Regions from separate parts of the Glaciimonas sp. GNP009 genome, predicted to be linked through region 2. Evidence: predicted binding sites of a transcription regulator. Region 2 holds the regulator's gene; the other holds the start of a gene.
The links. Region 2 encodes FNR, which switches genes on or off when oxygen is low (the NO sensors DNR and NnrR bind a similar motif). Its sites were predicted from a motif close to TTGATNNNNATCAA; they were not measured.
Positions count from the first base shown of each region.

Region 1: the regulator FNR is predicted to act here: its motif matches at 12,324-12,337, upstream of ACXX82_RS13930 (OmpW/AlkL family protein).

Region 1 is NZ_JBTGUV010000004.1:2,950,808-2,966,213, forward strand. It holds gene ACXX82_RS13870 (DUF2946 family protein) at 1-55, opposite strand, end outside; gene ACXX82_RS13875 (YheT family hydrolase) at 273-1,244, opposite strand; gene ACXX82_RS13880 (YybH family protein) at 1,662-2,093, opposite strand; gene ACXX82_RS13885 (zinc-finger domain-containing protein) at 2,222-2,422, opposite strand; gene ACXX82_RS13890 (branched-chain amino acid transaminase) at 2,532-3,452, opposite strand; gene ACXX82_RS13895 (phosphoglycerate kinase) at 3,982-5,175, shown strand; gene pyk (pyruvate kinase) at 5,447-6,880, shown strand; gene fba (class II fructose-bisphosphate aldolase) at 6,923-7,987, shown strand; gene ACXX82_RS13910 (phosphoribosylaminoimidazolesuccinocarboxamide synthase) at 8,274-9,170, shown strand; gene purE (5-(carboxyamino)imidazole ribonucleotide mutase) at 9,170-9,679, shown strand; gene ACXX82_RS13920 (5-(carboxyamino)imidazole ribonucleotide synthase) at 9,719-10,924, shown strand; gene ACXX82_RS13925 (L-threonylcarbamoyladenylate synthase) at 10,924-12,060, shown strand; gene ACXX82_RS13930 (OmpW/AlkL family protein) at 12,353-13,078, shown strand; gene msrA (peptide-methionine (S)-S-oxide reductase MsrA) at 13,292-13,822, shown strand; gene ACXX82_RS13940 (PAS domain-containing sensor histidine kinase) at 13,938-15,406, shown strand, end outside.
Region 2 is NZ_JBTGUV010000004.1:13,380-28,785, forward strand. It holds gene ACXX82_RS01225 (HAL/PAL/TAL family ammonia-lyase) at 1-1,523, shown strand, start outside; gene ACXX82_RS01230 (Pls/PosA family non-ribosomal peptide synthetase) at 1,799-5,845, shown strand; gene ACXX82_RS01235 (4'-phosphopantetheinyl transferase family protein) at 5,869-6,513, shown strand; gene arfB (alternative ribosome rescue aminoacyl-tRNA hydrolase ArfB) at 6,559-6,996, opposite strand; gene ACXX82_RS01245 (YceI family protein) at 7,086-7,685, shown strand; gene ACXX82_RS01250 (SLC13 family permease) at 7,784-8,926, opposite strand; gene ACXX82_RS01255 (sll1863 family stress response protein) at 9,235-9,642, opposite strand; gene fnr (fumarate/nitrate reduction transcriptional regulator Fnr) at 10,316-11,017, shown strand; gene ACXX82_RS01265 (CYTH and CHAD domain-containing protein) at 11,231-12,787, opposite strand; gene ACXX82_RS01270 (chaperone modulator CbpM) at 13,015-13,332, opposite strand; gene ACXX82_RS01275 (DnaJ C-terminal domain-containing protein) at 13,335-14,276, opposite strand; gene ACXX82_RS01280 (methyl-accepting chemotaxis protein) at 14,591-15,406, opposite strand, start outside.

The sequences.
Region 1 (15,406 bases), 2.9 Mb from region 2:
AACACGCTGGCACATCGGGCCATTTTTGCATTGCTTTTTTGACGATGTCATCCATGTTGATGCGGTCCTTTATCGATCTGTCGCATGTTAATAGTATACTTTTCAGCTTCTTAAGAGAGCGCTAAGTGCGCCCTAAAAACCATAGTAAGCGCGCTTGATGCTCAATGCCAGAATCGTCTTGAGAAATTATCCGTGCGTTATCGGTGCGACCACAGGTGGGTGAGCATCGGAAATGCGAGATTGATTCGTGTATCAGGCTTTTAAAGATCGTCCTACGCGGTCAATAGAAATTGTACAACGCGCCGCGGTAACCAGTCGACGCGGCCCGGTAGAGAACCTACCGGAAAGCCCACGTGTCCACCTTGTGCCGGATATTCTAACGTGACGCTAGAAGCTGCGCTGCGCGGCAAATGGCGCGGCGGAAGAAATGGGTCATTCTGGGCATTGAGTATCAACGTTGGTACGACAATGTCGCTCAAAACATGCTTTGCACTAGCCCGATTCCAATAATCGTCTGCATCACGAAACCCGTGTAACGGCGCGGTGACGACGTTATCGAACGCATGCAAATTAGTAGCGCTAAGCATGCGTTCACGATCAAATAAACTTGGAAATTGCGCCAGCTTATCAAGCGCTTTAGTTTTCATAGTGCGCAGAAAAACACGTGTATAGAGCATATTAAAGCCCTGCGATAACGCGTTTCCACCGCCCGCCAGATCAAGTGGCGCTGAAATAGCGCAAGCAGCATCAATCAGGTTGGCCTGTTGTTGTGATTCGCCAAGCCAGCAAAGTAATGCATTGCCGCCCATAGAAGCGCCCGTCGCGTAGAGTTTGCTGAATTTTTTTTGTGAACGTGAGTCAGCTAATCGTCGCAATATCCAATCTACTTCTGCCGTATCGCCGGAGTGATAAAAGCGTGGGGCCAGATTAATTTCACCTGAACAGCCGCGAAAATGCGGGGCCGCGCCGGACCAGCCAAGAGAAGCCGCATAAGCCATCATCGCGCGCGAGTAATGGCTGGCGGACGAGCCCTCCAGACCATGAAACATGACGATCATGGGTTTGCCCGGCTGTCCGTCAACGAAGTCAATATCAATAAAATCGCCATCCGGAGCGGTCCAGCGCTCGCGGCGATAAGCGACCTCCGGTTTGGCAATGCACGTCGACGGATAGATTGTTTGCAGATGGCCACCCGGTAGCCATAACGGGGCGATGTAAGGGGAATAGGGAAGGGCGGATATCATCTGGTTTTAGTGAGCATGCAGTTGTGCGCATAGGTACACTGCGCAACAGCCCGGGCCAGGTATTGGATTACCCGGCTATTTGGGGTTTATTCCACTGTTTATTATATTGGTTATTACATCATTTTATGACGTTATTTCCCCAGTACTACCACCACTGTACCGCAATGCGGATGTTCCCGTTACCGTCGACTAATTTTGATGATCCATACATTTGTGCGGGCTGACCGAAGCGACTATGCCGATCTGCAAAAACCGGAATGGCGATGACCGATACTGCAACGCTGGATAAATGTTTTCAGGTCGATGGATCAGTATTACTAGGAGGTACAGAGTTTTTTACAAATTGATCGCTACCGGGTGAAAGACATGAATACAGACGAGCGGGACTCCATGCGGCCTCACCTCCGCATTGCAGTTTTAATGAAGCAGGTTTGCCGCCAAAATATCTTCGGGTGCCTGACCGGGTGCAATCGACGCGTGGTGCAATACGATGCGCCAACCGCTTGGCGTTTTCATGTAGGCGTTGGTGGTCAGGATATGCATCTCCTGGCTTTGTTCGCCGCTTCGGTTTATATCTTCAACGAGGTTATGAATGCTGGTAGACATGTTGTGCGAGACGTGAACTTGGCGGGCTCTGATATGCACGCCACCGCGTTCAAACAAGGTCTCATACGCGCCACGAATTGCCGCGTGGCCGACCAGACGCGGGGCGCCTGGATGGACACAAACGATTTCTTCATCATCTGCCCACAACGCCATCATTGCCTCAATGTCGGCGCGGCTCAGTGCGTCGTAAAATGCGGTTTCGGCGTCATCGGCCGTGCCGTGTATTAGTTTTGCGCGTGGCATGCTTACTCCTGTTACAACATAAATCAGACTCCAAATAACGACCGAAAATGCCGTCCGTTAATCTTTATCAGTGCGTTGTCATTCGTGATTTTTAACGGTCTACATCTGATATGCCTTTAGTGATCTTTTTAGTGACCTTTAATGACAGCGCCAGCCTTCATTGCATAATTTGTGCCGCAATATGGACATTTGGCACTTCCGGTTTTACTCATATCCAAAAAGACCCGGGGATGTGAAGACCATATCGGCATCAGCGGGTTCGGGCAATGTGCCGGTAAGTCTTTTGCATCGAGTTCGACGACTGCTTGCGGGTTTGTTACTGTACTCATTTAATTCTCCGGATTGCCGTTTGCTAAGTGGTGATGATAATGTGCTATGCCACGTAACAACTAACCTTCACAAGTCGGTTCTCACGTGACACTACCTATTGGGGCTGATTTAAACTAACGTCAGCCATTCTTTATATTTGGACGATTTACCCCCAACCACATCAAAAAACATACTTTGAATTTTCTCCGTGATCGGACCGCGTTTGCCTTCACCAATGGTGCGGTTGTCCAGCTCGCGGATCGGTGTGATTTCGGCAGCCGTGCCGGTGAAGAATGCTTCGTCGCTGCAATAGACTTCATCGCGGGTGATACGTTTCTCGATGACCTCGATACCGCTATCGTGGGCCATCGTCAACACGGCGTCACGCGTGATGCCGTCGAGACAGGATGCGAGATCGGGAGTATAAATTTTGCCGTTCTTGACGATAAAAACGTTCTCGCCAGAACCTTCGGATACATAGCCGTCGGTGTCCAGCAGTAAAGCCTCATCGTAGCCATCGGTCAGCGCTTCCTGATTTGCCAGGATCGAGTTGATGTAATAGCCGCTCGCCTTTGCCCGCACCAGCGATACATTGACATGATGGCGGCTGAATGAGGATGTCTTGACGCGAATACCTTTAGCCAAACCATCGTCACCCAGATACGCACCCCATGGCCACGCCGCGATGGCGACATGGATAGTGTTGCCCTTTGCCGAGATACCTAATTTTTCCGAGCCGATCCAGACTAGCGGGCGCATGTAGCAGGATTCCAACTTATTTTCGCGAACCACTTGCAGCTGCGCGTCGATTAAAGTCTGTAAATCGTAAGGCACCTTCATCTGAAAAATTTTAGCCGAGTTCAACAGGCGCTGTGTATGCTCCTTCAGCCGAAAAATCGCCGTTCCTTCCGGCGTCTTGTAAGCACGTACACCCTCAAAGACCGCCATACCGTAATGCAACGAGTGCGTTAATACGTGAATATTGGCATCACGCCAATCGATTAATTGACCATCTTTCCAAATTTTCCCGTCGCGGTCTGCCATAGACATAGTGAAATCTCCGGTGATTCTGTCATTGGGGATTGTCGAACCGTGTTTAGCGCGACAAGCAACAACATTGTCTGAACATTTTAACGGATTCAGAACACCGTCACCCTTAAGAATCGCAGTTCCGCCGCAACTTTGTTTGGCTTTTCTTTTGTTGTGACAATGCATTGTTGGGGCCAAGGCGTTTTAAAGTTGATAACGCTAAATAACGCGGTAAAGTTGGTTTAGGGCTAATTTGTTCACATTGATAACGCTTCCTGACTGGCGTGATGATCCTGCATCGTTGATCGAAACGACGCCATCTTCCCTTATTGTCGTAGCAACGTGGGGTGGTGGGAAAATATTAGCAAAGCCCTTGGTTAGGTGACTGTTAACCTCACTTTGATCGGCGTAATTAAAGCAAGTGGGGATTTTGGTTTGGATTATGTTGCTTAATCGTAATGCTCAAAGGCAAGTCAAGCCAAAACGGTGTTTTTGATAGGGCGAGTGGGGTAAAATAACGCCTTTTCCTCCGGACATCTGCCTGATCGACATGAAATTTAATCGACTGAGCGACTTGATCGCGCAAGACCAACTTCAGGGAAAGCGTGTGTTCATCCGCGCTGACCTTAACGTGCCACAAAATAACAACGGTAGTATTTCTGAGGATACCCGCATTCGCGCCTCAATTCCGGCGATCCGCATGGCGCTCGACGCTGGTGCGGCGGTGATGGTGACCTCTCATTTAGGGCGACCGACCGAGGGCGACTTTCAGCCAGCTGACACGCTTGCACCGATTGCTGCCCGTATGGCGGAACTATTAGATCAGCCTGTCGAATTGCGTCAAAACTGGGTTGACGGTGTTGAAGTGGCGCAGGGTCAGGTTGTATTGCTAGAAAATTGCCGGGTCAATAAAGGCGAAAAAAAGAATGACGACGCGTTGGCGCAAAAGATGGCCGCCCTTTGTGACATTTACGTCAACGATGCATTTGGTACCTCGCATCGGGCTGAAGCAACAACGCACGGAATCGCCAAATTTGCACCAATTGCCTGCGCTGGCCCTTTGCTAGCTGCAGAACTGGACGCGCTTGGCAAGGCACTCAATCAACCCGCTCGTCCTTTGGTGGCGATTGTCGCTGGCTCTAAAGTGTCGAGCAAACTGACTATACTCAAAGCGTTGTCGGATAAGGTCGATAATCTTATCGTTGGCGGTGGCATTGCGAACACGTTTTTGCTGGCAGCTGGCTTCAAAATCGGTAAATCTTTGGCAGAAGTCGATTTGGTCGATGATGCGAAGGCTATTATTGATCTGATGGCCCAGCGCGGTGCATCGGTGCCAATTCCGGTTGACGTCGTGTGCTCTAAAGAATTTTCGGCGGCAGCAACTGCCGTTGTAAAAGACGTTAAAGACGTTGAAGATGACGATATGATTCTGGATATCGGGCCTAAAACAGCCGCTATATTGGCCGAGCAAATTGCGAAGGCTGGTACCGTGGTGTGGAATGGTCCCGTAGGCGTATTTGAATTCGACCAGTTTGGCGAAGGCACAAAAGTACTGGCGTTGGCGATAGCAAACTCGAAAGCCTTTTCGATTGCTGGCGGTGGCGACACGCTGGCGGCGATAGCGAAATACCAGATTGCCGACAAGATTGGTTACATCTCGACCGGCGGCGGCGCTTTTCTGGAATTTTTGGAAGGTCGGACATTGCCTGCGGTAGAAATTTTGGAACAGCGCGCTGCCGGCTAGAATGCTGTTGACGTTCCGGCGCGTTGGTCATGCATTGGTAATATTTATGCGCCGGCGCTTTAGATGATGTTTCTCTTGGCGCGTGGTTCCTGACTGAATAAATGTTAAGACATTGCAGATCTTAGCGAGCAGTGAGGTAGCAATACTTAAGTAGCAATTAGTAGGTGGGAGTGAAAATAGGGAGTAAAACTAAAATCTGCCGAAGCAGATGACTTAGCATTAACGTGGTTTTTAACGTAGTTTTAAGTACTCACTTCACATAAAGGTTGTCATGCAAAGAGCTACCAAGATCGTCGCCACTATCGGACCTGCATCAAGCGATGCCGAGACTTTAACGCGGATGTTTAACGCAGGTGTCGATGTAGTACGTTTAAATTTTTCGCATGGCAAGGCGCAGGACCATATTGATCGCGCCCTGCTGGTGCGTGAAATAGCGGCTAAGTGCGGTCGTCAGGTAGCGATCATGGCCGATTTGCAAGGTCCGAAAATTCGCGTTGGTAAGTTCGAAAATGGCAAGATTGAGCTGGTAAATGGGTCTAAATTTATACTCGATTCCGATTGTGAACTTGGCAACCAGGATCGAGCCGGACTTGACTACAAAGCACTGCCGCGCGACCTGAAAGTTGCTGATGTGCTGTTATTAAATGATGGCCTGATCGTGTTGGTGGTTGAGCGGATAATCGGCAACGAGATTCATACCGTGGTCAAGATTGGTGGTGAGTTGTCAAATAACAAGGGAATTAATCGTCAGGGTGGCGGTCTATCTGCACCGGCGTTAACTTCTAAGGATATGGACGACATCAAGACGGCAATGAGTTTCCAGGCAGATTATGTCGCCGTATCATTCCCAAAAAACGCCACCGATATGGAAATGGCGCGGCAATTGGCGAACGTGGCTGGCGAAGCCTACAACCACAAACCGATGATGATCGCCAAGATCGAACGGGCCGAAGCGATTCCTGTTTTGCAATCGATTCTGGACGCTTCCGACGGTATTATGGTGGCGCGGGGCGATCTGGCGGTAGAAGTTGGTAATGCGGCGGTACCGGCGTTGCAAAAGCGTATGATCAGAATGGCACGTGCATCGAACAAGCTCACGATTACGGCAACCCAGATGATGGAGTCGATGATTGTGAATGCAGTGCCGACACGGGCTGAAGTATCGGATGTTGCTAATGCGGTACTGGATGGCACCGATGCTGTTATGACCTCGGCAGAAACAGCATCCGGGCGTTATCCGGTAGAGACGGTGGAAGCCATGGCGGCCATTTGTCTGGAAGCGGAAAAATCGGAAGACTGCAAGCTCGATGCCGATTTCCTGAATGTGACTTTTACCCGCATCGATCAGTCGATTGCTTACGGCGCGCTATTTACCGCGCATCATTTGCGCGTCAAGGCAATTGCGGCGTTGACCGAATCCGGTTCGACCGCGCTGTGGATGAGTCGGCATAACATCGATATCCCAATTTTTGCGCTTACGCCAAGCGTTCAGACCCGTCGCAAGGCCGCGCTGTATCGCAACGTAACAAGCCTGGAACTCGCCAAATCAACAGACCGTGAAGCGGTCCTGAAAGATGCGCAACATCTGCTGGTGGCGCAAGGCGCGGTACAACCCGGTGATCTCGTGGTGTTGACGTGGGGTGAGCCAATGGGCCAGATCGGCGGCACGAATGCATTCAAAATCATGAAGATCGGTGAATACTGATTCATCGACGCACACCTATTTTATTACTATCGGAGTATCAATATGCCTCTCGTATCCATGCGTCAATTGCTCGATCATGCAGCTGAAAATAGTTATGGTATCCCAGCGTTCAACGTTAATAATCTGGAACAAATCACCGCGATCATGGAAGCCGCCGATGAAGTCGGCGCACCGGTCATCATGCAAGCTTCGGCTGGCGCACGCAAATATGCTGGCGAAGCATTTTTGCGTCACCTGATTGAGGCAGCGGTTGAAGCCTACCCGCACATTCCCGTAGTGATGCATCAGGATCACGGCCAGACGCCATCGGTCTGTATGGCGGCGATTCGTTCGGGCTTTACATCGGTGATGATGGACGGCTCATTGACCGCAGACGGTAAAACGGTTGCGAGTTACGAATACAACGTCGAAGTATCACGTAAAGTCGTTGAATTTTCGCACGCCATTGGTGTGACGGTTGAAGCGGAATTGGGCGTGCTAGGCTCTTTGGAAACCATGATGGGTGACAAAGAAGACGGTCACGGCGCCGATGGCAAAATGACGCGTGAACAGTTGCTGACTGACGTTGCTCAGGCAGCAGATTTTGTTCAGAAAACACAATGTGATGCACTGGCAATTGCGATTGGTACTTCGCATGGCGCTTACAAATTTTCGCGCAAGCCAACGGGCGATATTCTGGCCATCGAGCGTATCAAGGAAATCCACGTACGTATCCCAAATACCCATCTGGTGATGCACGGTTCGTCGTCGGTACCGCAAGAATTGCTGGCGGAAATTCGTGAATTTGGCGGCGATATGAAAGAAACCTACGGCGTTCCAGTCGAAGAGATTCAGGAAGGTATCCGTCACGGCGTTCGCAAGATCAATATTGATACCGATATCCGTCTGGCAATGACCGGTGCGATTCGCCGTTATCTGATTGAAAATCCAAGCAAATTCGATCCACGCGATTACCTGAAGCCAGCACGTGAAGCGGCTAAAGCAGTGGTAAAGGCGCGTTTCCTGGCGTTCGGTTGTGAAGGTATGGCCGCCAAGATCAAACCAATGTCATTGGAAAAAATTGCAGACAAGTACAAAAAAGGCGAACTTTCGCAGATCGTTCAATAAAGACTGATTTAAGATCGGACACGCGTGGTGAGCGGAGCGCGATGGTAGAAGCAATAATGGAGAATGCGGAATAGGCCTTAATGTGAATTTTTATGTGGCCTATTTTGTATTTTATTTATCCTTCAATCTGTCGCTTTTGTGCCTACCCGCAAACCGATCTTAAAAATGTCAGTGAACGTGTAACAAGCTGGTGAACATGCAATAAATCGTTGAATGCGTAATAATCGACATTAAAAGACCAGGCGGAGATTATTCTCCCCGCCTGGTTTCTACTTTTGGAACCACCATGACAAGCCTATATAAATCTTCCATTAAGTCGTTGCCACTGCTGGGTACCGGAAAAGTGCGCGACAACTACGCGGTCGGCACTGATAAAATTTTGATACTGACCACAGACCGCTTATCTGCCTTTGATGTCGTGATGAGTGAGCCGATTCCCGGCAAAGGCAAGGTATTGAATCAGATGAGTGATTTCTGGTTTGAGAAACTGGCTGGCATCGTACCGAACCATCTGACGGGCATTGCACCCGAAAGCGTCGTTGCGCCGGATGAAGTGGATCAGGTTCGTGGTCGTGCAGTTGTTGCAAAGCGTCTGGAGCCAATCATGGTCGAGGCGGTGGTGCGTGGTTATATCATTGGTTCGGGATGGAAAGATTACCAGGCAACCGGTGCAATTTGCGGCGTGACTTTACCCGCTGGATTGCAACAGGCAGCAAAACTGGATGAGCCAATTTTCACGCCAGCGGCCAAAGCCGAAATGGGTGAGCATGATGAAAACATTAGTTACGACGATATGGAGCGCCGGATCGGTACTGAACTCTCGGCTAAAATTCGTGAAATCAGTATTGAGTTATACAAAACCGCAGCCGAATACGCTGCCACGCGTGGCATTATCATCGCTGATACCAAATTTGAATTCGGTCTCGACCAACAGGGCGTGTTGCATTTGATGGATGAAGTGTTGACGGCTGATTCGTCGCGTTTCTGGCCTGCAGAAAGTTACGCGGTCGGCATTTCTCCGCCATCATTTGACAAGCAGTTTGTGCGTGATTATCTTGAGACAGTCACAAGTTGGCACAAGACAGCACCCGCGCCAGCATTGCCGGTCGATGTCATCGAAAAAACCGGTGCGAAATATCGGGAGGCGTTAGAAAGCCTGACCGGTCAAAAACTGAAGGAGTAATGATGGACGCAAGCCAAAAAGAATCACCGCTGATCGGTGTGGTCATGGGTTCGTCCTCTGACTGGGATGTGATGCAACACGCCGTCGCGATATTGACGGAGTTTGGCGTCGCGCATGAAGCGCAGGTGATTTCCGCACATCGCATGCCGGATCAGATGTTTGCCTATGCCGAGACAGCGCGTGAGCGTGGCTTGCGGGCGATCATTGCTGGTGCGGGTGGCGCTGCGCATCTGCCCGGCATGATCGCGGCTAAAACCATCGTACCGGTGCTGGGTGTGCCGGTGCCCTCAAAGTATTTGCGGGGCGAAGATTCGTTGTTGTCGATCGTCCAGATGCCCAAAGGGATTCCGGTGGCAACCTATGCAATTGGTGAGGCCGGTGCGGCAAATGCAGCTTTGTCTGCGATAGCAATGTTGGCTTGCACTGATGATGTGCTAGCCGAAAAGTTGCTGTCGTTTCGCGCCAAACAGACGCAGTCAGCACTTGACATGACATTACCTCCGGCGTGAGCCGTTAGCAAAACTCGATCAAACTAACAAGAAGCAAGTATGAAGCAAACTTTACCTTTGAATGATACGGCCTTGATTCCAGCGACGACGCCGGCTACATGGCTTGGTGTGATGGGTGGCGGTCAGTTGGGGCGCATGTTTGCACACGCGGCGCAAGCAATGGGTTATAAGGTTGCGGTGTTGGAACCTGCTCAGGATTGTCCCGCCGCTCACGTTGCGGAGCGGCACGTTTTGGCAGATTACGATGACGAAGTTGCTCTGGCAGAACTGGCCGCGTTATGTGTGGCCGTAACGACAGAGTTTGAAAATGTGTCGCATCATAGTCTGGCATTTTTAGCCGAAAGTACCTTCATCGCACCGAAGGCTGCGTGCGTTTCCATCGCGCAGGATCGCATCGTAGAAAAAGAGTTCTTCACGCAATGCAGCGTCCGTTCAAAAGTACTTCCTGCACCCTATAAAAGCATTGCGTCACTGGCTGACATTGACAGCGTACCTGCCGATCTCTTCCCCGGAATATTGAAAACAGTCCGCTTGGGTTATGACGGCAAGGGGCAATCCCGGGTGACTGATTTGGATGCGTTACGTGCAGCCTATTCGGAAATGAACGGCGTCCACTGCGTCCTAGAAAAAATGCTGCCATTGGCATATGAAGTGTCGGTATTGGTTGCGCGCGGCGTGGACGGGCAGGCCGTCGTGTATCCGATTGCGGAGAACGTCCATCGCGACGGCATCTTGTTCACGACGACTGTGCCAGGACCAAATGTCGGTGTGGAAGCGGCGGAGCGCGCACAAAATGCGGCGCTGGCAATCATTGAGCAGCTTGGTTATGTTGGCGTACTATGCATCGAATTTTTTGTGTTGGCAGACGGTTCGCTGGTGGTCAACGAGATGGCGCCGCGTCCGCATAATAGCGGTCATTACACTATCGACGCATGCATTACGAGCCAGTTTGCACAGCAGGTTAGGGCGATGGCACGGATGCCACTGGGGGATGTAAGACAGCACTCTCCTGCGATCATGCTAAATATTTTGGGTGACGTTTGGTTTGACGCGGGCAGCGATGAGGCTCGCGAACCAGCCTGGGATAAGATCGCGGCGCTTCCCGGTGCAGCGCTGCATTTATATGGCAAAACGGAAGCCCGCCGCGCCCGCAAGATGGGCCATATCACCTTCGTCGCCCCGAGTCTGGCCCAGGCAAATGCGCAACTGGTTACCGCTTGCGCTATTCTAGGTATTGTTTTGTAATGAATGTGCCATCTGATCCTCGTTTGAACTCTGGCATGCCTGAGCTTGCTTCTAAAGCCGCCCCTAAAGACGCTTCTAAAGCTGGCTCTACAACCTCAACCGACGCTTTGATCATTGATATCAAGGCGATCCAGCGTGCGGCGCGCATGTTGGAAGCGGGTGAGTTGGTTGCGTTTCCAAGTGAGACGGTCTACGGTCTTGGTGCAGACGCAGAAAATCCCGCAGCGGTAGCGAATATTTACGCAGCCAAAGGGCGCCCTTCAAATCATCCTGTCATCGTGCATATCGCACCGGAGGCAGATCTTGGCTTTTGGGCGCAGGCTATTCCACCGCAAGCGTATCAGTTGATTACGGCATTTTGGCCTGGACCGCTGACGCTGATTTTGCAGCGTGCAGATCATGTTTCCAGTGCGCTTTCCGGCGGGCAGACTTCCATTGGTATTCGCTGTCCTTCGCATCCTGTTGCGCAAGCTTTGCTGCGCGAGTTCAAAGCTGGGAAGGGCGGCATTGCGGGTCCATCTGCCAACAAATTCGGTCACGTCAGTCCCACCACTGCGCAGCACGTACGCGATGAATTTGGTGACGGGGTCAACAGCCCCATTGCGTATGTGTTGGACGGTGGGCAGAGCGAGGTCGGGATTGAGTCCACCATCATCGACTTATCCCGAATAGCGACTCATGGACCGGTGCTTTTGCGACCTGGCGACATCAGTACAGCAGAAATCGCCGCAGTGTTAGGCGCACCCGTTCACGCCGCAGATAGTGGTGCACCGCGTGCCTCAGGGACGCTGGAATCACATTACGCGCCACTAACACCGGTATTACAGATAGCGCCGGTGGATTTGCTGGCAGCTTTATCGCAAATGCATCAAGATGGACAACGACTGGCTTTGATTTCTTACTCGGCTGGCGCGGAGAAAACTGTCCCGCTAGTCGCTCACTATCCGATGCCTGAAGCTCCGCATGGCTATGCTCATAATTTATACGCCGCCTTGCGTGACCTTGATCAAGCCGGGGCCGATATGATTGTCGTCGAGGCACCGCCTCAGGACAATGCCTGGCAGGGCATTAACGATCGCCTGCGCCGCGCCGCATATGCTTTGACAGATAAATTTTCCCAATACAAGCATCTGTAGTGGCTTTGAGGAAAAAATACCACACCCCAAGTATAGTCAAAAAGATTTAAAGCTGGCATAGTGCTTAAAGAAGAATAGCACGCACGTTCTTTTTAATGGCAAAGTGTAATGATGAATTGCGACAATATCATCTAATAGCTATATGCCTATAACTAAAAATAAATAATAATAGAGCGCCGCCGGATTAATCCTTGTTCATTGGCAGGCGCCGAAATAGTAATGACAGTAGTTGCAGGGAACAAAACCCAACGCACTATTTACATTTGATTTAAGTCAATCCTGGAGAAGACGCATGAAGAAACATTTTTCTGTACTACCAAAAATCGCAGCGTTAACCTTGCTGACAATGGCTGCTTTACCCGCTATGGCGCAGCAGGCTGGCGATAATATTGTTGGCTTGGGTTGGTTTCATTTGGCACCACAGGACTCAAGTCAAAACCTGAGTGTTTCTGGCCAAACTATTCCCAATACTGGCGCTGGTGTTGGCAATGCAGACACTCTCGGTTTGCAATTCAGTCATTTCTTTACCGATAATTGGGTGTTATCTGCCGATGCCGGAATACCGCCAAAATTCAAACTGGATGGCCAAGGCATTCTTCAAGGAACCCATATCGGTTCGGCTAAGCAGTGGAGTCCAGCGGTTTTGGTCAAATATTACTTCGGTGATAAAAATAGCCAATTTCGTCCATTCGTAGGTGCTGGTGCTACGTATGTCTGGTATACCGATGTGCAATTGGATAATGGTTTTCAACAGAAGTTGAGCGGCGTTATCAGTCGCGGTCAAACCGGTGCTTTGCGTACCAGCGCTGATTTAAGCAGTTCTTTGGCACCCGTTATCAGTGCCGGTGCTAGCTACAATTTCGATGCGCATTGGTCTGTGGGTCTCTCGGTTTCTTACATTCCGTTGAAAACAAGAGCCGACTTGACTACAAGTACGCCAAGTGGCGATGTGCACAGCACTACGAAGCTGACACTAGACCCTATCGTCAGCTTCTTGTCAGTTGGTTACAAATTTTAAATAATTGCTCAAGTTCGGCCCTGAAAGGGCTGAAGTAAAGGCTGGAACAACGGTTGAACTTAGGGCCGGACTAAAAAACCTCGATCATATCGAGGTTTTTTTTACGCCAGATTTCTGGAATACCGAAATCTGTGAAATCATGAGGGAAAGTATGCACGTGGGCACGGAGTACGTTAAAGTCACTATTAATGATAAATCCACAGGGGAATGCGTATGGCTAACGAAACTGCAGTGTTAGGCGGTGGTTGCTTTTGGTGTCTTGAAGCTGTTTATCAGGAAATCAAAGGAGTCGAACATGTTGAGTCCGGTTATACCGGCGGGCATATCGTGGAGCCGACTTATGAACAAGTGTGCGATGGCACTACTGGCCATGCAGAAGTGGTGTTAATCAACTTTGATAATGAAATCATTTCTTTTCGTGCATTGCTGGAGATATTTTTTACGATACATGATCCCACTACACTTAACCGGCAAGGCAACGATATCGGGACGCAATATCGTTCGGTTATCTATTATCAGTCGCCGGAACAAAAAGAAACCGCTAAGCATGTATTGGCAGAGATGGCGTGCGTATGGGATGCACCAATTGTGACAGAACTATCGCCTGTTGAAATCTATTTCAAGGCCGAAGACTATCACCAGAACTATTTCAAACAACACCCGCTTCAAGGATATTGCGCGTTTGTCGTGGCGCCAAAAGTTGCCAAACTGCGGAAAACCTTTATGGATAAGGTCAAAGCTTAATAGCGTGCTGTTTGACGTACGACGCAACCATTTTGTAGGAACAAAAATCTGACCAGGATTCATCCGGTCAGCACGTCCATACCGACTAAAAAACAAGCTCCTATTAGGAATTGACTTGGTCTTTGCATCGAACGTCTGGCCGCCGGAGGGGACCGAAATGGGGGCGCTTGTGCGCCATCTGGACTGGTCCAAAACCGCGCTTGGCCCAATGTCTGATTGGCCTCCGAGCCTTCGTATTGCTGTCACGATGGCGCTCGATTCGCCGTTGCCGACAATCGTACTTTGGGGACCTGATTTAATCCAAATTTATAACGATGCCTATCGACCGATTCTTGGGCTGCGCCATCCCGCAGCGTTCGGCCAGCGAACCAGGGATTGCTGGCCCGAAGTGTGGGACTTTAATGCGGTCCTCTATAACCGTGTACTCAGCACAGGGGAGCGCGTACATCTGGAAGACCAAGAGTATGTGATTGCTCCTTCCGGCATCTCTGAAACGCGCTACTTTACGGTCATCTACGCACCAACGCGGGATGAAGCGGGCGATGTCCGTGGCGTATTTGTGATCGTTGCCGAAACCACGCGGCGGGTTCTCGCCGAGCGTGAAAACATCACTTTGTTAAAAGCCACCCAATTTGCAGCCGGTCAATTACAGCATATGTTTGATCACGCACCCAGCTTTATGGCGCTTCTTAAAGGGCCTGAATATGTGTTCAATATTGTCAATGCTGCCTTCATGCGCCTTTTTTCGCGGTATGACGTACTCGAAAAAACGGTAGGGCAAGCGGTACCAGAGTTCGAAAGTCAGGGCTTGGTGAAATTGCTTGATCAAGTTTTCGCTTCTGGCGAGCCATTTTTGGCTTATGAAATGTCGGTGTATTTGAGAGATAGCGTAGATGGCCGCATCAAGGAATACCATCTGGACTTTGTATTTCAACCGATCAAGGATCACAACGGTGATGTTAGCGCTATTTTTGTAGACGGCAGTGATAAGACCGAACAGCGCCATGCGCGCCTTGAGCTGCGTCGATTGAATCAAAAATTGACTGACAAGGTGGTGTGCCTCGAAGAGGCGCAAACCGAGCTGTTTCAGTCTCGATCAACGTTGCGGAAGCTCATCGATCATCAGGAAAGTATTAAGGAAGACGAGCGCAAACGCATCGCACGCGACATCCACGACGATCTAGGAGCGGTCCTTACCGGTATCAAGGCAAATGTCTCCGTTTCCATCGACCGTTCTGCACGCGGTGGGCTTCCTGAAGATCCGCTGCTGATAGAAGCGGTTGAGCAAGCCGATGCGGCCATCGGAGCGGTCCGTCGAGTGATAACCGAACTACGTCCAAGCGTTTTGGATCAGCTGGGCGTCTGGGCCGCGTTGGAATGGTACGCCGGGATAATCGAAGAGCGCACTGGGCTGCAATGTCAGTGGAGCATTAGTGAAAGTGCCGCTGGAGTCGATTTGGATTCCGACCGCAGTACCATGCTATTCCGCATCGTTCAGGAAGCGCTCACCAATGTGGTACGTCATGCTGGCGCGAAGCAGGTAAAAATTAGAATTTTTCACTATAAGCGCACGATTATCGTCAA
Region 2 (15,406 bases):
CGGCATTAAAAGAAAGTCGCGACTTTATTGAGGCGACCTGGATGCACGATGATGCGCCCATGATGTATAGCTTCAACACCGGCGTCGGTTTGCTCAAAGACACCCGTATCAAGGTGGAACATATCGCCTTGTTTCAGACCCAGTTGATCAAGGCCCATTGCGCCGGGATCGGCGAACCGTTCTCGGAAGAAGTCAGCCGCGCCACGATGTTGCTGCGCGCCAACGCTTTTGCGAGTAATTATTCGGCCCCGCGGGTTGAAGTGGTGGATCGTCTGCTGGCTTTTCTGAACGCCGGTATTCACCCGATCATGCCGCAAAAAGGATCGGTCGGCGCGTCCGGCGATCTGGCACCGCTATCGTATCTGGCGGCGGCCATTGCCGGTTTCGATGAAGCCGAAGTCATGTATCAGGGCCTGCGCATGCGCGCACCGCAAGCCATTACCGCAGCGGGTATCGCGCCGGTCAAATTTGATTTGCAAGCCAAGGATGCGTCGGCGCTCATTAATGGTTGCACCGCTTCGCTGGCTGTTGCCGTATTGGTGGCCCACGATGCCCGTCATCTCTTAACCGATGCCTGCCTGTCATTAGGCCTGACATTGGAAGCAATGCGGGCCGAAATGGCCGCCTTTGATCCACGCATTCAGCAGGCACGTCCCCATGCCGGTCAAATCAAAACGGCAGCGGTCGTGCGCAAATTACTCAAAGGTTCAACCCGCACCACGCATGAAGCCCGCGCCGTACAGTTTCCCGAAGAATCCCGCCGCACTGACATTCCGTACACGGCGCGGATTCAGGATGTCTACTCACTGCGTTGTGCACCGCAAGTGTACGGACCGGTGTTCGATGCGCTCGATTACATCGATAACATCGTCGACAAGGAAATCAATTCGGCCACCGATAATCCCTTGATATTCGGCAAAGAAGGTGGCGGCTTTGAAATCATTTCCGGCGGCAATTTCCATGGCCAATATCTGGCGCAGGCGATGGATTTGATGGCGATGGTGATGACGGATTTGGGTAGTATTTGCGAACGTCGCGTCGCCCGCCTGATCGATCCGACCTTGTCATGGGGCTTGCCGCGCAATCTGATGAGCGGCGTGCGTGGCGTTAATACCGGCTATCCGGTGGTGCAATGCTCGTTGAGTTCGTTGGTGATGGAAAACCGCACCTTGTGTATGCCCGGCAGCGTTGATAGTATTCCGGCCAAAGGCAACAGCGAAGACCACGTTTCCAACTCGACCTGGTGCGCCCGCAAGGCCGCGACAGTCGTGGCAAACACGCAATATATTATCGGCGTTGAAATGTTGTTAGCCGCACAAGCCCTGACGATGACCGAAACGTTGCTTCCAGACTTTGTATTGGGCCAAGGCACGCAAGCCGCCTACGAGGAAATCCGCCGCCAGATTCCGGCCTGCCTGGACGGTGACCGCTGGTTCCATGACGATATTCTGATGGCGCAGTCGTTTGTGGTCACCGGATCGGTACGTAATGCCGTGGTGGAGAAAATTGGGGCGTTTGTGTAAATATTTTTAAAAATGGATCTATTCAACATGCATACCCACTCGGCCAGCAATGGCCACGTGGGTATTATTTTGCGACAAATTACGCCAACCGACCGGAGTTATCGCCACCACCCCATACAGGCGTCAACTTCTGATAGGTCGCACTCAGTCTGATTTAACCGTTGTTTATCAATTGTTGTTGCTGAATTGATGAAAAGGCTGCGATATTTCTTAAGCGACGATGTTACGAGATTGCGCCCGTGTTAACATCTTTGCTTTGATCCGCACCACCCTTCATGACCTCATCCTCGCTCGCTCGCATCGTTGAAATAGTAGCCGTTGTTCATCCTGACATTCTACTTGGCCCCATTCAGCCAGAACTCATACGCAACGAAGTTCTCGCAGATCTTCTGGAGGACACCGCACGGCGGTCGCCTGACCAGATCGCGTTAATTTTTGCAGACCGATGCGTCACTTATAAAGAACTCAATCAGGCCGCCGACCGCGCCGCTTCCGCACTCATTGACGCAGGTGTAAAACCGGGCCAAATCGTAGGCTTATGGCTTCCACGTGGAATTGATTTGCTCATCATGCAAGCCGCCATAGCCAAAGCCGGTGCAGCATGGCTACCATTAGATGCTGACACCCCAGTTGAACGTATTGCAGTCTGCCTCGAAGATGCCAGCGCACCGGGTATAGTTACCTGCGCTTTGTTTTCATCACGGCTTGAGAACCTTGGTCGCCACCTCTGGACGATAGAAAATCTGCTTACGCCGCTGGAAACGCCGCTTCAAAGTCGTACTGGCTTGTTAAGCACCCATCCGGCTTATGTCATTTATACATCCGGATCAACCGGCAAGCCCAAGGGTATCGAAATCACCCAAGGCGGCATCTGCCACTTTCTGCGTAGCGAAAATGCGGTACTGGGCGTGCGCGGGTCAGATCGCGTTTACCAAGGATTTTCTGTCGCTTTCGACATGTCTTTTGAAGAAATCTGGATCAGCTATCTGGTTGGTGCGACGCTATGGATCGCGCCAAAAGAACTCGCCTCCGATCCAGAGGCATTACCGCTGGCATTGGCCGCAAACGGCGTGACCGTATTGCACGCTGTGCCCACTTTGCTGGCATTGTTTAATCAAGATATCCCAAGCCTGCGCCTGATCAATCTGGGTGGAGAAATGTGTCCGGAGGCTTTGGTCAATCGATGGGCTAAACCAGGACTACAAATATTTAATACCTATGGACCGACCGAGGCAACCGTCTCTGCCAGTTTAGCGGCATTACGTGCCAACGAACCGGTGACAATTGGTTCACCTTTGCCAAACTACGGCATGCTAATCATTCATCCCGCGACTGAAAATGGTCTGACGTTGATGCCGCGTGGCGATACCGGCGAACTGTGTATCACCGGCCCTGGCGTCGCCGCTGGTTATCTCGGCCGCCCTGACCTGACCGCAGAAAAATTCTTAGTCAATCCGTGGTCATCCGGCGCACATGATGGCCGCCTGTATCGTACCGGCGATCTGGCACGGATCGACACTGACGGACGCGTTCAATGTTTGGGCCGCACCGACGATCAAGTGAAGATTCGCGGCTTTCGCGTCGAATTAGGCGAAATCGAAGAAGTATTGGCGCGACAACCCGGCGTCGGGACAGTCGCGGTCATATTGCGCAATGATGACGGTATCGATCAACTGATCGCTTTCATTGTTCCAGAAAATGGTGCAACGATTGCTACTGGCACACTGCGCGCAGCGCTCGGGAAACTTCTGCCGCCGTACATGGTGCCGGGATTTTTTGAGTTGATGAGCGAGATGCCACGACTGACATCGGGCAAAATTGACCGAAAAGCCCTCAAAATACGTCCACTTACGGTCAGCCCCGTCGGGACAGCAAGCGTTGGCTCGGACACAGCAGAAACAGTAGCCGAAGAAGCGTTATTCGCCGCATTGATCAAATTATTCCCCGGTCAACCTATTCGTCGTGATGCCGACTTCTTTAGCGATCTTGGTGGTCATTCACTCTTTGCCGCGCGACTTGCTTCCGCATTGCGAACCGATCCTCGCTTTGCCCACGTCACCGTACGCGACATCTACATGAATCGCGTGATTGGTCGCATCGCCGCAGCTTTATCAGAAGTGCCCGAAATCCCAGTTGCAGTCGATACCACCTGGATCGCTCCATCGTCGTTGAAACGTTGGTTCTGTGGAGCCGCCCAAGCCGCAGCTGTGCCATGGTTAGTGGCAATGCGGATGATGCAATGGCTCGCACCATTTTTTACGTATCACTTCTTTACCGGTGATCCTGGAGATTCAATTCCACGTGCAATTGTCATGTCGGTCGGCGTATTTTTACTGGCAACGTTTTTTGAATTCGGCATAGCTATTGCTGCCAAGTGGTTAATTCTAGGACGCCTTAAACCCGGGCGCTACCCGCTGTGGGGATTAACCTATTATCGCTGGTGGCTGACTGATCGTCTGATTGAGGCAGCGCCGACCTATTTGCTTAGCGGCTCATCGATTTACACATGGTGGTTGCGCGCACTCGGCGCGCGGATTGGCTCGGAGGTGTTAATTGGTTCAATTATGTTACGCGTACATGATTTGCTCATCATTGAAGACGGCGCAACGATAGGCAATGCTGTCAATTTTGAAAATGCACGTGTAGAGCACGGTGAATTGCGCATAGGGCAGATTGCGATTGGTCGAGAAGCCAACGTTGGTTCTTACGTCGTCATGGAGGGAAACACGACTATTGGAGAATTCGGCCATCTGGAAGGACAGTCCGCGCTAAGCGATGGTCAGTCCGTCCCGGCGAACCGGATTTGGGGTGGTTCACCGGCGCGAGATATGGGCGCTTTCGACAAACGCTCTAACTCACCACGACCACCCGTAACCCGTAAGCGTCAAGTTGGCGAATCGATATTCTTTTTATTAGGCGCATTACTGATCACCACGCTGTTCTTCATGCCGGTTTTTCCTAGTTTTATTCTGATCGACTGGCTTGATAACTATGACCGCTTCCCATGGTTACAAAGTAATCAGTTAACCTTCCAGCTAACAAAATATTTTGTGATGGCCTTCCCTGCGACAGCGGTGTTGATTATCTGTACGGCGTTACTTTCGGCTGGCATTCGCTGGAGTATTTTGCCGCGACTCAAAGCCGGTAGCTGGCCGGTGCGGAGCAATAAATATTGCAGCAAATGGCTGGTGAACCAGATTCAGGAGTCCAGCCTGAGTGTTCTGCACGGCGTATACGCGACCATTTACGCACCGTTCTGGTATCGTCTGCTCGGTGCCAAGGTCGGTCGTGGCGCTGAAATTTCGACTGCGCTGGGCGTTGTGCCGGATATGCTGACTTTGGGCGAAGAAACGTTTATTGCCGACGCCGTTCTGCTTGGAGATGAGCAAATCGACGGCGGCTGGATGCGGATGCAGCCAACTGTCATTTCACGCCGTAGTTTTGTCGGTAATGGTGCCTATATTCCCGACGGCACCACTTTGCCAGAAAACGTCCTGATTGGCGTTCACTCGCGCGCACCCGCCAACGACAAAATGCACAACGGCGACGTCTGGTTAGGATCGCCGCCGATTAACCTTCCAGCGCGTGAGCAAGTCAGCGGATTTCCTGAGCATTTAACATTCCGACCATCCAAGCGCCGCCGCCTTGGTCGCGGTTTAGTAGAAGCCTTCCGTATCGTCTCACCACACGCAATCGTGATTGCCGTCGGTTATACATTGGTATTAAACCTGATGCCGCTAGCCGGTGCAGGACTTTGGGGCGAAGTAATCTGGTTACTGACGTTATCAGGGCTGATGTACGGCGTCGGGACGTTTATTTGGATCGTCTGTATCAAATGGTTATTATTAAAGCGTTATCATAAATGCAGCGTCCCAATGTGGACCCCTTTTGTATGGCTATCTGAAGGCGTAACCAATCTGTATGAGGGAATCGCTGTCCCGAACTTACTCAATTACCTGCGCGGAACCCCTTGGCTACCGCTGGCGTTCAACCTGCTGGGATGTAAAATTGGACGCGGCGTGTATCTCAACACCACTGACATTACCGAATTTGACTGCGTCACCATTGGTGACTACAGCGAACTCAACGCTTTGGCTTGTCCACAAACCCATTTGTTCGAAGACCGCGTCATGAAGATCGATCACGTCACCATCGGAAACCGCGTCTATATGGGGCCTCGGAGCGCAGTTCTGTACAGCGCGGTGGTCGGTGATAACGCCAAGCTGGGCGCGCTGACACTTGTTATGAAGGGCGAGCAAATACCTGCTGGCACCAGTTGGCGTGGTTGTCCTGCCGCACCGGAGTTAAAGGGATCGAAATGAACGTCATTTGCGCGCTCTGAATCATGCTAGCGTATCAATCAGGGCAACCAATCTCCGTCACTCCCTGGCCGCTAGCGGCTCCTCATATCCAGCAAGTGCGCGCTATGAGGGCTGTCGGTGGTGGCGAGCTAAAACCGTTGATTCTCGCCATCAGTATCATTACACCGCAAACAACAAACCGTGATAGCGCCCGGAAGCTAGTCCGTGCGGCGCTGCGTGAAACACTCGGTATTTTGCTTGATATGTCACCGCAATCGGTGCCCTTGATTTCTGAACCCGGTCACCCCATCCGATTAGCTTTACCTCATCAGCAGATTGGACTGTCGATAACCCATGAAGCTGGTTTTTCACTCGCAGCCATCAACTTGTATGGCAAAATCGGTATCGATACGATGCGAACCGACAGCATTTCTGATTGGCAACAGGTAGCCCAAGACTATCTCGGAAGCACTATTTATAACCGTATTTTGAGCAAGCCCGAAAACCAGCGTGCGATTGCATTTGCGGAACAGTGGACGCGATATGAAGCGAGTCTTAAATGTCTCTGTTTAGGTATTACAGAGTGGGATTTAAGGTTAGATAAAGCATTACGCCAATGCGCCGTAAATTCGCTGATGTTGCCAAATGGCATGGTCGGCACTATCGCCACATTGCCCGCCAAACCTTAATTTTTGTTGTCTCATTTTAGCTTGGCTTGACGTTCGGCTCAAACCCTACAAAATCACTTTGCCGCGCATCGCCTTGTCTTTGCCCCGCCGGGTTTTTCCTTCAACACGTTTAAGCTGCGAAGAATAACTCGGTTTCGTAGGGCGACGACGCTTCTGTACCACGGTCACACCTAATACCAGCGCACGTAGTCGCTCTAGCGCATCCACCTTATTCTGTTCCTGACTGCGTGATTGTTGCGCCTTCAGAATCACCACGCCATCCTTGGTAATGCGCTGATCTTGCAGCGCCAGCAGTTTTTCTTTATAAATAACAGGAAGTGACGATGCGTTTATATCAAAACGCAAATGGATAGCGGACGACACCTTATTCACGTTTTGACCTCCCGGCCCTTGTGCGCGCACGCCGGTCATCTCAACTTCTGCAAGAGGAATGCTAAGGCCTTCGGCGATAACCAGCAAATTTTGATCGTTAGGAGGGAACATTTGGCCTATTATAAAGCGGCAATTTCGAAGAACCTAATACCACCAGAAAACACCAAGGTTGAAGGCCGTTAACCTAGAGGGAAGTCCTGATGCGCGCCAAAGTTATCAAAGTAAAAAATGGGTTAATCATTCTGATCGCCCTCGCTTTTAGCGCAAGTGCTGGTTCAAGCTCGGGTGCGACGGAGCGCTTCACAATTGATTCCGACCATACGTTTTCGTCATTCGAATATAGCCATTGGGGCTTATCGATGCAGCGCAATCGGTTTGATCGTACCAGCGGCTACATTGCGTTTGATCAGGCTGCAGGAACCGGTGAAATCATGATCGAGATTGAAGCAGCATCTGTTAATACCGGTACCGAGTTATTTAATAAAGCACTACGTGCCAGCGAATTTTTTGATGCCGAAAAATATCCAAAAATACTATTTACCTCTTCGCAGTTACTATTTGACGGAGACAATCTCAAGCAGGTCCAGGGCGATCTAACTATTAAAGATGTCACCCATAACGTGACGCTGGAAATAACCAATTTCAATTGTCGCTTTATGTTGCTGTACGGAAAGCGGGCTTGCGGTGCGAATGGCTTCGTCAAAATTCTCCGAAGTAATTACCACTTGGGACGTTTTGTACCTTTTGTCAGCGATGCGGTCACGCTGCATATCGTAGTGGAAGCGATCAAGGATTATTGATGCTTGCCACGCTTCATTCTCATGATCGAGTAATCAAACAAGAAGTCATCCAAGTAAATCCGCGTTACAGCTATTTGGGTAAAAAAAAATACTCTCTTCTAAAGAAATAACCAGACATACACCAACGCAGCAACAACTAAAAGAAACGGAATCGAGTAAACATGAAAGGTGATCCACGCCTTTTTGTCCGGTGTCATACGCAGCGCAATAATATTAGCGAGTGAACCCAACATAAAACCAAATCCGCCGACGTTAACGCCGAAAGCGATCAATCGCCAGTCGCCACTATATTCCGCAAGCAAAATCGCAGCGGGGACATTACTGATGAATTGCGACGCCACGATACCGGCAAGATAGAGTCGTTGCGATTCGGCAAGACCGACACTCTCCACCAACGCATGAACTATCGGCAACTGCGCTACCAGTCGTAAATCGACAAACATTAAAATGAATACCAACAGCAATGCCCAGTCGATCCGCGCCACCACGTTGCGCTGCGCAAATAAAAAGATCGCCAATACCATTAACAAAGCGGGGGCGGCATAATGCCTGTCCGTCATGATTAAAAACGGCACATACATAGCCAGCGATATGAGAAGCAATTTTTTATTGATCGGGGTCATCGCAGCATCCTCCTCAACCATCAGTTTTAAACCGGGAAATGCAACTACGGTCAATAAAACCAGCGGAATCATAAAAATGCATACCATCGGTAACATCGCGATCACATAATCCTGAAAAGAGAGATGTGAAAGCTGCCAGAGGAAAAGATTTTGTGGATTTCCAATGGGTGTCAGCGCAGAACCCGCATTGGCCGCCAGCGCTTCAAAAATAATCAGGCGGGTTATCGGCAATTTGATCGTGGTGCGCAAACTGAGTGTCAACGGGACCATGACGAACAGTCCTACGTCGTTGGTCAACAGCATCGACAAAAATGCGGTGGCGAGCACCAGAAAAACAGCAAGGGCGCGCTCAGTTGGCATCAATACCGTTAAATGCCTGCCCAAGCGCGACAGATAGCCGCTTAATTCAACACCCTTGGTTAACGCCAGCAAACCGGTCAATGTCGCAATCGTGGGCCAATCGACCAAATGCGGATACTGCTGAATTTTTTCGGGAGCAATAGCCGACAAAATCAGCAAAATGACGAATAAAATTAGAAAAAAATAATCTTTACGTAGTGTTTCAAATAAAGTTGCAAATAAGGATGAAGTTGTCGATAGTTTAATAATATTTGTCATTGTTGGTCGAGTAAACACTTTGTAAATCGGTGTAAAGTTTGCGAATTCCGGGCGACTAGCCGACGGTGAACGAACCGTTTAAGGCGTTTTCATCAACGCCCTCTAATCGTTGTGCCTACACAGAATACTGCTTCAACGCAATTATATCGATACACGCTCAGTGAGCGTGAAAAAGCAGGAGCACCGCACGTAGATCTTTGCTTTAGTGTATTTGAAAAGCGCAGCAGTACTAGTGGAAACAATCATTTCCACGCTGTAAGTGCGTAATTGCAGATTGGATCGCTTGACGGCGGGAAGATAGATTTGTATTAACGCGACATTCCATCAACTGCTGAGCGCAATTTATTTATGGAAGCATCCAGGTCGGTTTTTAATTCTTCCCAGGCATTCAGTCCACTATTTTTCAAATCCATGCTTTTTTTATCAAGATCATTCAGATCTCTTTGAAAGCCTTGAATAGTCGGCTCCATACGCAGTCTCGCAACTCGACCTGACTTCTTGGCCTTAGCATTAAGACTATCAATTTTGATTTTTAAGTCGGCAATTTGCTGGCGCACCGCTTTTAAATAGGTATCCCGTTGTACTTCTACACCATATATTTTTTGTCGCGTATCGGGCGACTCTGCGAACGTGTTTTCGTAAAAACACAAAGGTAATAAAGCCCAGAGCAATAAAACACCAATATTCGATTTAGCTACTTTGATGGTGCGTTTCATGTACATTCCCCGGTAGGCCCATCACATGGGCGTGATTTGAGCGTCTTATTGGAACGTCTTATCAGTGATCCTATAAGGGAGCCGTGATAACAGGTTAATAAATAAAACCGGTATGACACGTCAATAAATAGCAGGAATAGTTGACGCCAGATAAGTCCTGCAATTTCACTTGTTAACGAAAGCTCTCCATTCAGCCTATCCTCTATTTTCGTACTTTCAAGAAAATTCTATTCAGTATCGAAGCCACGGGTTGTACCTGTGTCTATTGAGCTCAAACCTCAACAAGTGGCATATCTGCTGACTGGCCCACAATATCGAGAACGGCTTACATAATTGGACGAATTGTTGAAATATCCTTGGAAGATCAATACTGGCTAAAAAGCGATACGATCAACAAAAAATTAACACACCTAAAAATCTGTGATCCCCATGACTGCAATAAGCTCCAAAATTGACTTGCAGAACAGTTAATTGCGATTACAATTGTAATCATAAAGACAACATTAATAACTGATCCACATCAAAATTTATCGTCAACAAATCAGAAAATCAACGCCTTAGTGGCGATTCTGGTTTAGAAATATCGCATCCCGTCCGCGTCTTTTTATTTTTAAAGGGATCAGTCACGATGGTTAATACAGTCCCATTTCTCTCCCCACATCCGACACACGTCATGAACGTAAAGACGCATTGCGGGAACTGCAATTTGCGCGACCTATGCCTTCCAATCGGACTCACCGAGGCCGAACTTGATCGATTGGATCAAATTGTTAAACATAGACGGCGCATTACGCGCGATAGTGCGCTCTATCGGATGAACGAACCATTCGTCAATCTGTATGCTATTCGTGTCGGGCATTTCAAGACATATCAAGTTAATGCCAACGGAGCTCACCATATTTCCGGATTTCAAATGACCGGTGAATTACTAGGGATGGAGGCCATCAGCTCATATCGGCATCAATGTAACGCAGTGGCGCTGGAGGATAGTGAAGTCTGTGAAGTGCCGTTTTCGGACTTGGAAAATCTCTTGAAAGATGTCCCGATCATGCTGCATTATTTTCATCGCATGATGAGCCATGAGATTGCACAAGATCATAACGCCATGCTGCAATTAGGGAATCTTCGCGCAGAGCAACGGTTTGGGGCTTTTTTGCTCAATCTTTCGACCCGATATAAAAATCGCGGCTATTCAGCTACGAATTTTCAATTACGGATGTCTCGAGAAGAAATTGCCAACTACTTAGGACTGACTAACGAAACTATTAGTCGGTTGCTTTCTCATTTTAAAAAAATGGGATGGTTGAAGGTCAACAACCGCGAAATTACATTATTAGACGTTCCCGCTTTGCTGATGTTAGTAGAGGGAAAGTAACCAAGCTGTGAAAAAGTCACCACCCAAGAGCGAAAGTCCAAAAAAGAGTAGCGCCAATCTACTCAGCAGATAAAAATATCAGGCGGTAGTAATGCCTTACGTCAACCAAGCTGTGAAACATCTGCCGTTACTGTCGCTGTCTCTTAACCTTTTCGCTATTCCTGCAACATTAATGGATCACAACATCAAATCGGGCCTACCAATTTGTTACGTTTAAAAAGGCGACTTTACCTGCTTAATTTTTTTCCATTGCTTATTGAGTTTTTTAAGATTGATTTCGTTATGCGCTGAGACATAATCGCGCACGTATCCAGAAACATCGGCCAGTCTTGGCTTACCCGCTGTACATTGCTGTAATAAACCATCAGCTACACGCGCATCGTTTAATTCGCCTAACGTATCTTGCAGCACGCTAAGGGCGGCAAGATACGTTTTGATTTTTTTTGCAGAATATAACGAAGAAAAGAACGCTAATCCATAGCGCATTTTTTTTGCCGCAATCCGTAATTTGTGACGCTCTGTCGCATCGATGGCACTTAGCCCCTTTCCGCGCTGACGTAGTTTCTTTTGATATCTACGCAACTGCGCAGTGGCGAAAGGGCGCAACGGTGCATTAGCACGTTCCAGTAGCGAGGTGGCAGTGTCCGACTTTTTCCCTAACTGCTGATTTGCATCATGGATACATGCGCCCAAGATCAATATAAGACGTGCATACCGGCTAGAGTTGAGAACTTTGACAGCATTACTTCTGCTCTTCTTCGCAAAGTCAGCGGCTTTTTTCTGTAACGGCATAACGGTCCGCGGTCCGTTGAAACCGAATGTCGCGGCGGCCAGTGTAGGACCAGCAAACACTTCCCAGTCACGTGCACTTCCTAAGTGTCTACCCAACCACTTGCACTCCTCCAGTAAAAACTCCGGTTCTGCTAACTGGTCTCTAAAAATCACGAGCGCTGAGCGCAGGCGGCGCACGCCAACCCGCATTTGATGTACGCTCTCGGCATCGGTCCCGTATTTAATGCCAGCTTCGTTACCTTGAATTTGCTCCAGACAATGGGCAAGAATTATCTGAAAACCCTCTCCTATCGTCTTTTTAGCTGATAATGCAAGAGCGCTTGCCGTTGTTATCGCCGGTGGTTGCGGTGCATACAATCCGTAACCACGCTCAGCCTTACTAATATTACCGACGCTTAGTGCTATCGTCTCTTGCAGCGCTAATGCTAAGGCAAATAAATTTCCTGCCTTCCCCGATTTAAGTTCCAGTTCAATTTCACTAATCGGGATACTAATAACGCCGTCGCCATGACTAGAGACAATCTGGCCCTGATCGAGAGCCAACTCTACTTCGTCACCTTCGGGCAAACGCAACATCCAGATACGCCGCTGAAACCGCGTAGTGAATACAGGGGCGAGTTGCTGCATCAACTGTGGTCGACCCAACAGCTTGAACCATCTGGATCGGGGTTTCAACAGTGCCTGAATTGCCGGCAGGTCAGGCCTGAGATCCGTGACTTCGGACTCCCATTCGTTGCGCTGATGCAAGCCACTGTCGACCTGACCGCCCGCTTTCAATGTCTGGATTAATTTGCCATCAACTTCCCTCACCCGAAATCCTGCCCGATGGCGCATTAGATAACAATCCGGCGCATCGAAGTAGGTGCTGACAAGTTGTTGTTGGTAAGGTTTGGCGATCGCCAGTTGCTTTAACAAAGGATGCCGTCTAAAAGCGCTAACCGCACTTGGGGCAATAAGGAGTTTTAATTCTATTTCCATCACAATCTCTGGATGTGGCGCCGCTTTGTTTTATTAATGGCCATGCGGAGTGTTGGCTTACCGAATATCAATCTAATCAAATTCAACGGCACAAAAGCATAAAAGTAGAATCGACGGCTCTTCGTTTTCGCAATAATTTAATGATGAAATGCTGCGCAGTCAGCGTTCAAGCCGTAGAAAACTTATTGATCTGCCATCACCAACATATTACACCCACCACGAAACAGTCATTGCGGCAATTTTGCCTGCGCGTGCGTCAGCTGTGCCTCAAGCTCACGAATGCGTCTTAAGAGATTAAGCGCTACTGCCAGGCCGTGACCATCCAGCTCAAAATCATCCCGCAAACGTCGCGCCGTTCTGGCAATCACGATGTAATGTGTCTGATAAAGATCATTTTCCGCATCAACACTGGTCGGTGCAATTTCGCCCATCTCGACCAAATCCTGCAATTCGGCCAGCGTCAATCCGGAATAATCTGCCAACTGATCTAGCGAACAAAGGCCTGCATCATTGAGCCATACCGCTTCCACAATATGCGTACGCATCACTAACCTCCTGTATTGAAGTGTGCACGAGGATTAAAAGTTGATTCGGCGGCAAGTTTTACAAACAAGGCTTGCTCACCCGGCGTCGCCGACTTTGGTACCTCAATCCGAACAACTGCAAACAAATTGCCATTTTCGCCGTTGGCGGAAGGGAGACCCCGCCGAGCCAGACGAAATTGTCGATTAGCCGCCGTAGCGGGTGGGATCGTCAACTCAACAGTACCGCCCAAAGTGGGAACCTGGACGGTTGCACCCAGCACTGCTTCCCATGGAGATAGCGGCAGATCGATATAAAGATCTTTTTCGCTGACGCGATAAAACGGGTGGGGAATAACCACCATGACGACATAAAGGTCGCCGTTTTTGCCACCATTACTCCCTTGCCCACCTTTGCCTGGCAAGCGTAACCGCTGACCGTCTTCGGCTCCTTTTGGCACCTTGACTCTGAAGGTCCGCGGTACGCGATGAATCAAACCTTGTTTATCATATTCCGGCAAACTCAAATTCACATCGATTTCGCCGCCGACATAAACCTGCTCAAGTGTGATCGGGGCCTTGACTTCATAATCTTGCCCGTGGGAAGGGCGACGTTGACGCGGTTGTCCACCCTCATGGCGGGAAGCCGCAAAGGCAGCCAGGATGTCGGCCATATCGACGTCGCCGAAGCCAGCATCAGAATCGTTAAAGGTTTGCTGCCAATCTTTGGGCGGCTGAACGTTTTCTCCCTGCTGATGGCGACCTAGCGCGTTATAAGCATCGCGCTTTTCCTGGTCTTTCAGCGTGGCGTAAGCTTCGGCGACTTCTTTGAATTTTTCCTCACCGTCTGGATCTTTGGAGACATCGGGGTGATATTTATGCGCCAGCTTACGGTATGCCTGTTTTATTTCCGCAGTGGTGGCATCTCTTTCGACACCAAGGGCACTGTAATAGTCTTTGAATTTCATATTCGCGCCCAGAATAAATTTTGATCGATGGACAGGTCGACTAGTCGCAAAGAATGGCCATCGATTTGCTTCCAAGCTTTAATCTTACTGTATATGAAGAGGAGTGTATGCAGACACAAAGGAAAAATGCCTAAAACAAGATAACTGCGTAATCGCCGACCAATCACGGGTTATCGCGTATTAAGCATCGCTTACAGACTTCCATCCCGAAAAATCCAATTTACCTATTACTGCCACACAATTTTGGGATACATCCGCTTTTTTTGATTACTCAGAACATTGGCATAACGCTTATTATTTTCGTAGTGAAACATTCAAAACTGCGTCCAATCGTCACTATTAATATTTTTTACAGGCGCCTTCCACGTTGATTCGCGCGCCAGAGTTTTGTTCATCTGCGGCAATCGTGTAGCCGGTCGAACGACAGCCTGAGCGGTCGCTTTGGTCGCGCCCTTCTTCATCGCTGCATTGACATGCGGCTGGACTATTCGCCTCGACGATTCTGATTCCGATGCAGTTAACCCCTTTGAATGGCCCGATAAAGTAGCCGCAAACGCTTGTGCGGCGCGCACCTCCTGGCTATTGTCCAATCTAAAAATACTCACACTCTCCGTCAAATGCGTCGCTTGATCCTGCAAAGAACCCGCCGCTGCCGCTGCCTCCTCCACTAGTGCCGCATTTTGTTGCGTGACTTGATCCATTTGACTAATGGCGTGATTGACTTGTTCAATACCATCGCTTTGCTCTTTACTTGCGGTGGCGATTTCACCAATGATATTGGTCACGCGTTTGACGCTACTGACGACCTCGCTCATGGTCACTCCTGCCTGTTCGACCAATTTGCTCCCGCTGCCGACCTGGGCGACAGAGTCGTCAATCAGGGCTTTGATTTCCTTGGCTGCGCCTGCAGACCGTTGCGCAAGATTCCGCACTTCTGCCGCCACTACCGCGAAACCGCGCCCTTGCTCACCCGCTCGGGCCGCCTCGACCGCCGCATTCAGAGCTAGAATGTTGGTCTGAAAAGCAATCCCGTCAATAACACTAATGATGTCAGCAATCTTCTTTGATGAAGTCCGGATAGCGCCCATGGTGTCAACCACTTGCGCCACCACCACGCTACTGTGGGTCGC